One region of the Stenotrophomonas sp. NA06056 genome, then DNA from elsewhere that is predicted to be linked to it. Evidence: predicted binding sites of a transcription regulator. Region 1 holds the regulator's gene; the other holds the start of a gene.
What was found. The regulator FliA, encoded in region 1, starts transcription of late flagellar genes. The targets are predictions, from matches to a motif close to TAAAGTTTNNCNNNCNNNGGCCGATAA.
Positions count from the first base shown of each region.

Region 2: a site for FliA is predicted at 2,147-2,173, ahead of HUT07_RS13365 (methyl-accepting chemotaxis protein). Genes of this name have one in related genera too.

Region 1 is NZ_CP054931.1:2,200,478-2,204,896, reverse strand. Features, by position in the region: gene HUT07_RS09775 (chemotaxis protein CheA) at 1-498, opposite strand, end outside; gene HUT07_RS09770 (protein phosphatase CheZ) at 501-1,106, opposite strand; gene cheY (chemotaxis response regulator CheY) at 1,106-1,498, opposite strand; gene HUT07_RS09760 (RNA polymerase sigma factor FliA) at 1,518-2,261, opposite strand; gene HUT07_RS09755 (P-loop NTPase) at 2,258-3,145, opposite strand; gene flhF (flagellar biosynthesis protein FlhF) at 3,132-4,419, opposite strand, start outside.
Region 2 is NZ_CP054931.1:2,975,602-2,980,020, reverse strand. Features, by position in the region: gene HUT07_RS13375 (hemagglutinin repeat-containing protein) at 1-1,020, shown strand, start outside; gene HUT07_RS13370 (hypothetical protein) at 1,080-1,655, shown strand; gene HUT07_RS13365 (methyl-accepting chemotaxis protein) at 2,204-4,419, shown strand, end outside.

The DNA.
Region 1 (4,419 bases):
CACGGGTGCCGGCGCCTTGCCGCCGTGCAGCTGGTCGAGCAGGGCCTCGAATTCGTCGTCGGTGATCAGGTCACTCCCGCCGGTACTCGGCGCCGCGGCCGATGGCGCTGCTGCGCCACCGCCATGCACATCGAACTGGGCGACCAGTTCGGGTGGGGCAAAGCCCGGCTCGGTGCCTGAAGACACCGCGTCAAGCATCGACTGCAGGTAGTCCAGCGATTGCTGGGCGGCATCGAAGTGATGGGCCTGCAATACGGCCTGGCCGGCGCGCGCGGCGCCCAGCGCCTCTTCGGCGGCGTGGCACAGTTCGACCATCGCGGTGATGCCGAGGAATCCAGCGCCGCCTTTCAGCGTGTGGTAGCCACGGAACACCGCGTTGAGCTGGTCATTGTCCTGCGGTGCCTGTTCCAGCGACACCAGCTGTTCGCCGAGGCGATCCAGGATTTCCTGGGCCTCGATGATGAAATCGGCAGTGATGTCGTCGGCTACCGCGCCCATGGTTACAGCCCCAGATCCGACAACAGGTCGTCGGCGTCGTTCTGCGAGACCGCATGGCGGTCCAGCCCCTTCAGTGCCGGCCCGGCCAGTTCCGGGTCGGTGCGATGCTGTTCCGGCGGCAGGCCGAGCGCGCCGAAACCCTCATGCACGCGGCGCACGATGCCGACCACGCGGCGGATGATCTGTCCGGTCAGGTCCTGGTAACTCTGGGTCAGGGCGATCTCGGTGAGGTTGTGGCGGATGCGGTCGAGCTGCACGTCCTGGCCCGGCTGCAGGCCATCGGCGCGCAGCTGTTCGGTCAGGCTGCGGCACTCTTCTGCCAGGTCCAGGGTGCGGTGGGTGGCCTGTTCGGTCATCGCCACCACGTGGTCCAGGCGCGCGCAGGCATCGTCCAGCTCGCCGGCTTCATCGGGCACGGTCGGCAGTTCGCCCAGCGCCTGGCCCAGTTCGCGGGCCAGCCGCGAAAGGCCGCTCATCATCGGCTGGGTACGCAGCGCGACCAGGCCGTCGATGCGCTGGCGCCAGGCAGCCTCGTCACCGGATTCCAGTGCGTCCAGGGCTTCCTGCAGGCGCAGGGCAAGGGCGCTCTTGTCGACCGTGGTGTCCATCAAGCGCTGGCCGCCAGGCGTTCGAAGATCTTGCCGAGCTTCTCTTCCAGCGTCTGTGCGGTGAACGGCTTGATGATGTAACCGTTAACGCCGTTCTGCGCCGCTTCGATGATCTGCTCGCGCTTGGCTTCGGCCGTCACCATCAGCACCGGCAGGGTCTTCAGCTTGGCATCGGCACGGATCGCCTTGAGCAGTTCGATGCCGGTCATCACCGGCATGTTCCAGTCGGTGACCACGAAATCGAACGGCTGGCTCTGCAGCAACGACAGCGCGGCATGCCCGTCCTCGGCTTCGGCGGTATTGGTGAAGCCCAGATCGCCCAGCAGGTTCTTGACGATACGACGCATGGTCGAGAAGTCGTCGACGATCAGGATGCGCATGTTCTTGTTCAAAGCAGAGTTCCTTTGTTGATCAGCTCTCGAGGCCGGCGTCGGCCGCCTCGAAAATCTTCAGTCGGCCACGCAGGCGCAGGACCGCCTGGCCGTGGATCTGGCAGACCCGCGACTCGCTCACGCCGAGCACTGCGCCGATCTCTTTCAAATTCAGTTCCTGCTCGTAGTAGAGCGACAGCACCAGCTGTTCGCGCTCGGGCAGGTGGCCGATGGCGTTGCCCAGCTCACGACCGAACTCGCCGCGTTCCAGCACCTGCTGCGGGGTCGGGCCGCCCTGGGCGACGGTGTCGAGCTCGCCCTGGTCTTCAATGCGTGATTCCAGGCTCAGCACCTGGCCGCGCGAGGCATCTTCCATCAGGCGCAGGTACTCGGGCAGCGGCATCTCCATCGCGGCAGCCACTTCGGTGGCGCTGGCGGCGCGACCGGTGCTCTGCTCCAGGCGGCGGATGGTGGCAGCAGCGTCGCGGGCACGGCGGTGCACCGAACGCGGTACCCAGTCGCCACGACGGATCTCATCGATCATCGAGCCGCGGATGCGGATCGAGGCGTAGGTCTCGAACGAAGCGCCCTGATCGGCGTCGTAGCTGCGCGACGCTTCGATCAGGCCCATCATGCCGGCCTGGATCAGGTCGTCCACTTCAACGCTGGCCGGCAGACGTGCGGCCAGATGGTGGGCGATGCGCCGCACCAGGTCCGAGTGCTGGGCGATGACCTCATTGGCCGCCGTGCGCTGGACCTCTCTGTACTGGGCGGCGCCTTTCATGCGGCCACCCCACGCTGCTTGATGATGCGTTCGAGGAAGAACTCGACGCCACCGCGCGGCTCGGTGGGTGCCTGCCAGCGGGCGGTGCGGCGGGCGATCTCGGTGATCGCCAGTGCCGACGGGCTGGACGGATAGGCCTTCACCACGGGCTGCTGGCGCTGCACCGACAGGCGCAGCCAGTCGTCCTGCGGCACGCAGCCGAGGTAGTTCAGCGAGACATCGGCGAGGAATTTCTCGCAGACGCGGGTCAGCTTCTCGTACAGCACGCGGCCTTCGTTGGGGTCGCGCACCATGTTGGCCACCACCTGGATGCGGTCCACGCCACGTTCGCGCGACAGCACCTTGATCAGGGCGTAGGCGTCGGTGATCGAGGCCGGTTCATCGCAGACCACGACCACGGTGTCCTGCGCGGCCTGGCAGAAGGTCAGCACGCCATCGTTGATGCCGGCGGCGGTGTCCACCACCATGATGTCCAGCTCGCGTTCCAGTTCGGAGAACACGTTGACCAGGCCCACGTGCTCGGCCGGGGCCAGCTCGGCCATGTGCCGGCGACCGGACGCGGCCGGGACCACCAGTACGCCGTTCGGGCCTTCGATGATCACGTCATCCAGGCTGCAGCGGCCAGCGACCAGGTCGGCCAGGGTATTGGTGGGGTTCAGGCCGAGGATCACGTCGATGTTGGCCAGGCCGAGGTCGGCATCCAGCAACAGGGTGCGTTTGCCCATGCCGGCAAGCGCCACGGCCAGGTTGGCCGACACGTTGGTCTTGCCGACGCCGCCCTTGCCGCCGGTCACGGCAATCGTGCGCACAGGGCCGAGCGGCTCGCTGCGGGTCGCCGTCAGCGGGAAGGTGGTGGTCAGCTTGGCGTACTCACGCGACGGCATGGTTCAACTCCGGGTTGCAGGGCATATCGGCCGCGCGGCGCAAATCTTCAAGGCGAAGTACAAGATTGGCTGCACTGGCCCGGTGCAGGTCGTCCGGGACGTCCTGGCCATCGGTCACCCAGGTGATCGGCAGCTTGTGGTCCACCGCCACCGACAGGGCGTTGCCGAAGCGGCCGGTCTCGTCCAGCTTGCTCAGTACCAGGCCCTGCAGGTTGGCTGCGCCGAAGCGGCGGACCACCTCGTCCATGTCACCGAAGCTGGTGTTGGCCGGCAGCACCAGCAGGGTGCGCACCTGGCGGGCGGCGCGCAGCCACTGCAGCTGGGCGGCCAGCGCACGGTCGCGCGGGCCCAGGCCGGCGGTGTCGATCAGCACCAGCTTGTAGTCCTTCAATCGCTCCAGCAGCTGGTCCAGGTCGGTGCCGCTGTTGGCCTCGTGCACCGCGATGCCGAGCTGGCGGCCGTAGCCGTACAGCTGTTCACGGGCGCCGATGCGCATCGTATCGGTGGTGACCAGGGCGACATCGCGGGCCGCATGGGCTTCAGCGAAGCGCGAGGCCAGCTTGGCGATGGTGGTGGTCTTGCCGGCGCCGGTCGGGCCGACCAGGGCGATCACACCGCCTTCTTCCATCGGATCGACCGGGGCGATCGGCAGCTTGCGCGAGATCAACCCCAGCATCAGGCCGCGGCCACGATGGGCTTCGGTCTCCAACGGAATCTGCATGGCCACGTCGCGGGCGATGCCAGCGTCGAAGCCGTACTCGTCCATCAGGTCCAGCGCAGTGGCGCGCACCGGGCAGCCGCGCAGGCGCTCGTCGGTGAAGCGGTTCATCTCGCGCTCGATCACCTGGCGCATACCGGCCACTTCCTGGCGCAGGTGGCGGATTTCGGCGTCGTCGGCGACCAGGGTCAGCGCCGGTGCCGGCGCCAGGGTCGGCAGCGGTGCGGGCACAAGCTCTGTCGGCTGCACGGCAACCGGCGCATGGGGGGCTTCGTCTTCGGGCGTGACGGCGGCCTGGAGGGCGACCGGCAACGGCGGCGGCGACACTGCCGACATTTGCGCGCTGTCTTCCAGCGGCGGATCGATCTGGAAGCGGGCGCGGTTCACCGGCGCGGCCGCAGCCGGCGAGGGCGCCACGATGGCGTCGGCGAACGGGGCGAAGATCTGTTCCGGCAGCGTCGATTCATTGACGGCGGCACGCGCCAGCGTAGCAGCGAAGCCAGTGCTGCCGCGGGTCGGCACGATCTCGTCGGCGCTGTCCAGGGTGCGGCCGGTC
Region 2 (4,419 bases), 780 kb from region 1:
GGGGCTGCGCGGGTTGATGCAAAAATCAACAACATCGTGGGCAACGAGAATGTGGATGCCGCAGCCACCGCGTTCCTGAGCACCATGGGCGGGAAGTACGGGTTCGGCGCGACGGAAGCTGAGTACAACAACTTCAGTCTCTACGGGAAGGAGTTGCTCAAGAACGACTCGCTGTACAGGCAGGTCTTCAATTCTCTGCTTGGCTCGGGTGTCCACAGAGATGATTTGAACCTTCCCTACTTCGGTCTGAACAGCCTGCGCGCTACGATGGTGCGCGGTCGCGATGGCCAGATGATGCTGGAAAACTTCAGTGGCGATGTTGGGGCTGCCGGTAGTCTGATTGCCAGCGTATCGCGCGGTGATGGCAACGGTGCCGCAATTACCGCCGCAACGTTCTTGATTCCGATACGTATGCCGGGAGCAAAGATCGTTGGTGAGGTGGGCGTGGAGATCGCAGGATCTGCCACGAGAGAGGCTGGGCGCCGATCGAACGAGATCCTCAAGTCAGTGGAGACCGCGACCGCTGACACGGTCCTGAAGCGGGGTGGGGCGGCGTCGGAGGTGCCGGCTCGATCACTGGACCAGCTGCTTCCCGATGGGAAAGTTCCCAGTGTTCGAAATGGAGAATTCAACCGTTGGTTCGACGAGCTTTCTTCGAAGGAACTGGAAGTGCTTTGGGAGAACAAGGGGACCCGAGACGCGATCGAAGCCCGCATACGTCAACCCGGTGGGTTGCACGAATGGTGCATGGTCTGTCGAGCCCCTGATTTCAAGGGGTGGGGTGTTTCGATGGATGAGATCAAGAGGTTCAGAACCAAGACGAAAGATCTGAAATGGACCAATCCTGCTGATGGAAAGCCGGGCGGTCATGGTGGTCACGGCTCCGGTACTTTCCACAACGAGCTGGGCCGGATAATTGACGAAAGCAAGTCGCTCGAAGAATTCAATTCGGGTATTATAATTCTGAGGGATCGCTGGAAGATTGATCCCGCCCTGCTTCCGCCGCTCCCAAAATCTTGAGGGATACAGATGTGAGGACTCTTCTGTCCGATTGGTGTGCGTTCTGTGAGGGGTCGGCTGTGTTTGATAAGTCCCATTTTTTGGGGTTGTTGAAAGAGCACGGAACCGATGTCGAGCTTCGGAAGATATTTGGTTATTTTCCATCTTCGTTGGATTTGCATGCGAAGGCTGTCAAGGTTATTTCTTCCGGTAGCCTGGACGGTTCGTTGTACCTGCGTCCGCGATTCTCAACGTCACGCGAAGAGATTGTCAGGCTTGGAAGTGAGTGGCTGAGGGGGCAGGAGGAGATATGCGGAAGGATAGGTGATGTTGAGATTGAAGGAATCTGCAGGCGCGCGAAGGTGGTTTTTGCTGCCGAGAATGACCTGGATTCCGCGCTTCAGCGTGATATTCCTCATCACTGGCTGTTCGATGGAATTGGTGATTCGCTGAGGGCGAGCAGGATATCCGAGTCTGATCAGGTGTATGCGTTGCTTGAGGCGCTTTATGGGTTGGCTGCCGACTATTATTTGGCATGGTATATCGGTGGCTCCTTGTTTGAGTTGGATGTGGATTTCGGTCCTTATTTTGAATTCTGGCGCATGGGTGGGCGGTGCGCACTGACTGAGACGGAGTTTCTGGTTTCCAATCAGTAACTGGTTGCCGCGCATGCATTCATTTCTGCTGCCGCTCGCTGCCCGGGAGTGTGCTGGTGAAGGCGCCTGCAGCGCGTGCGCATGGCGACCACGTAGGGCAACATCAGCCTGACCGCAACCAACATCGCGGCCGAGAACGATGTCAGCATCCGCGGTGTCCTGGGCAAGGCCCACGTCGACCACTTCCGCGAGCACGCGTGACCCTGTCTGCATGATCGAACCGAACCTGATTCCGTGCGGATGCATTGTCGATGCAGGTGTCATGAAGCCGTGAACCCTCGACGAAGCACAGCAGGAGGTTCTGCTGCAGGGCATCGGACAGACTGACGTTACCGTTGAGGGGAGCAGCGCTTCTTCTCGATGCGGGCGGTGATTGGCCTGGATGGATAATATTGAGGATTACCATGCCTGCGAGGCGTTCGGGCCCGATATACATCAAAGAGTGTTTGAACGGATTCACTTTGATGAGGATTCGAAGCGTAAAACTTCCTTAAAGTTTCCCCCCGTCGTGCCGCCACCGATATAGGGCCACAATCAAGGGAATTGAGATGCTTGCCTTACGCAACCTCCGTGTAGGATCCCGGCTGTCCGCCGGCTTCGGTCTGCTGTTGCTGTTCATCCTGGCCATCGTCGGCCTGGTGTTGTACGGAAACCATCTGAAGTCCGCCCAGTTCGAGAAGGTGGTGGGCGTGAACATGGTCAAGATGCGGTTGTTGAACGACATGCTCGATACCAACAACGCAGTGCTGATGCATCGTCGCCTGATGGTGATCAAGCGCGGCGAGGAGTTCGACAAGGATTACCAGCGGGCACAGGAACTGAGCCATACCTACGACGGCATCTGGGACAAGTACGTCAAGATTCCCCGTGATGCCACCGGCGATACGCTGGTGGCGCAGATCGCGGCGGCACGCAAGGCCACCGACGTCTCCACCCAGCAATTGCACGAGCGGATGAAGGCGGGCGACTACGACGGTGCGGCCACCGAGCTGCTGGCCGAGCACGGTCTGGCCACGGCCTGGAATGGAGCGATTTCCAGCCTGCTGCGGCACCAGGAAGCCCTGACCGAACGCAGTCGTGAGGAGTACCGCGCCACGGAAGCGTGGACGGGAACCCTGTCCATCGCCTTCGGTGTGCTCAGCCTGATCCTCGGTGCACTGGCTGCGTGGGCGATCACCCGCAGCCTGACCCGCCCTCTGGCGGGCGCGGTGAAGCTGGCCGATGGCATCGCCAACGGTCGCCTGGACAACGTCATCGATGCCTCGGGCAATGACGAGGTGACCCAGTTGCTGAAATCCATGCAGCGCATGCAGGGGCAGTTGCAGGCGGTGATGGCGGCGCAGGGCGAGATGGCGCGGCAGCATGATGACGGCAGCCTGAGCTATCGCATGGACGAGAGCACCTTCCCCGGCGACTACGGGCGGATGGTGCATGACACCAACGCGCTGGTGGGCTCGCACGTGCAGGTGCAGAACCGCCTGATCGAGGTGATGAAGCACTACGCACGCGGCGACCTGTCGGTGGACATGGATCGACTGCCGGGCGAGAAGGCGGCGATCACCCAGGCCATGGACGAGACCAAGTCCAGCCTGTCGGCCATCAACGGCGAGATCCGTCGGCTGGCAACAGCCGCTGCCGCCGGCGACTTCAGCCTTCGGGGCGACGAAACACGCTTCGCGCATGATTTCGGCGAGATGGTGACCGGCCTCAACCGGTTGATGCAGACCACAGACGAGAACCTGGTGCAGGTATCAAGCCTGCTGCAGGCGATCTCGCGCGGCGATCTGACCGTGCGCATGCAGGGCGATTTCCACGGTGTGTTCGCCCGCATGCGCGACGACTGCAACGCCACCGTCGAGCAGTTGACCCAGATCGTCGGCCGCATCCAGACCAGTGCGTCCAGCATCAATCTCGCGGCGGGGGAAATCGCCTCGGGCAACACCGATCTGTCGCGGCGTACCGAGCAGCAGGCGGCCAACCTGGAAGAGACGGCAGCATCGATGGAGGAACTGACCTCCACGGTGAAACAGAACGCCGAACACGCACGCCAGGCCAACCAGTTGGCGATCGGTGCACATGGGGTGGCCTCGCAGGGCGGCGAGGTGGTCGGCCAGGTGGTCACCACCATGAGCGCCATCGAAGCGTCGTCGAAGAAGATCGCTGAGATCATCAGCGTGATTGATGGCATCGCTTTCCAGACCAACATCCTGGCGCTCAACGCCGCCGTGGAAGCGGCGCGCGCGGGTGAGCAGGGCAGGGGCTTCGCTGTGGTGGCCAGCGAGGTGCGCACGCTGGCGCAGCGCTCGGCGGGTGCGGCCAAGGAGATCAAGGGCCTTATCGAGGAGTCGGTGGGCAAGGTGTCCGACGGCTCGGCGCTGGTGCGTCAGGCCGGCACCACGATGGGCGAGATCGTGGCATCCGTGCAGCGGGTGACCGACATCATGGCCGAGATTTCCGCCGCGTCGCAGGAGCAGAGTTCCGGCATCGAGCAGGTCAACCAGACCGTGATGCAGATGGATGAAACCACCCAGCAGAATGCTGCGCTGGTGGAGGAAGCCAGTGCGGCTGCGCGGTCGATGGAAGAGCAGGCCAATCTGCTGGGCGAGGCGGTGTCGGTGTTCCGCACCGGGGCTGCTGCAGCCAGTGCGGTGGTCCGTCCAATGTTGGCGGCGGTGGCGGCCAGCGTGCCGCCAATGCGGCGTCCGACGTCTGTACCGCCGCGCGTGTCGCCGTCGCTGGCGGCCAACACGGGTGGTTGGGAAGA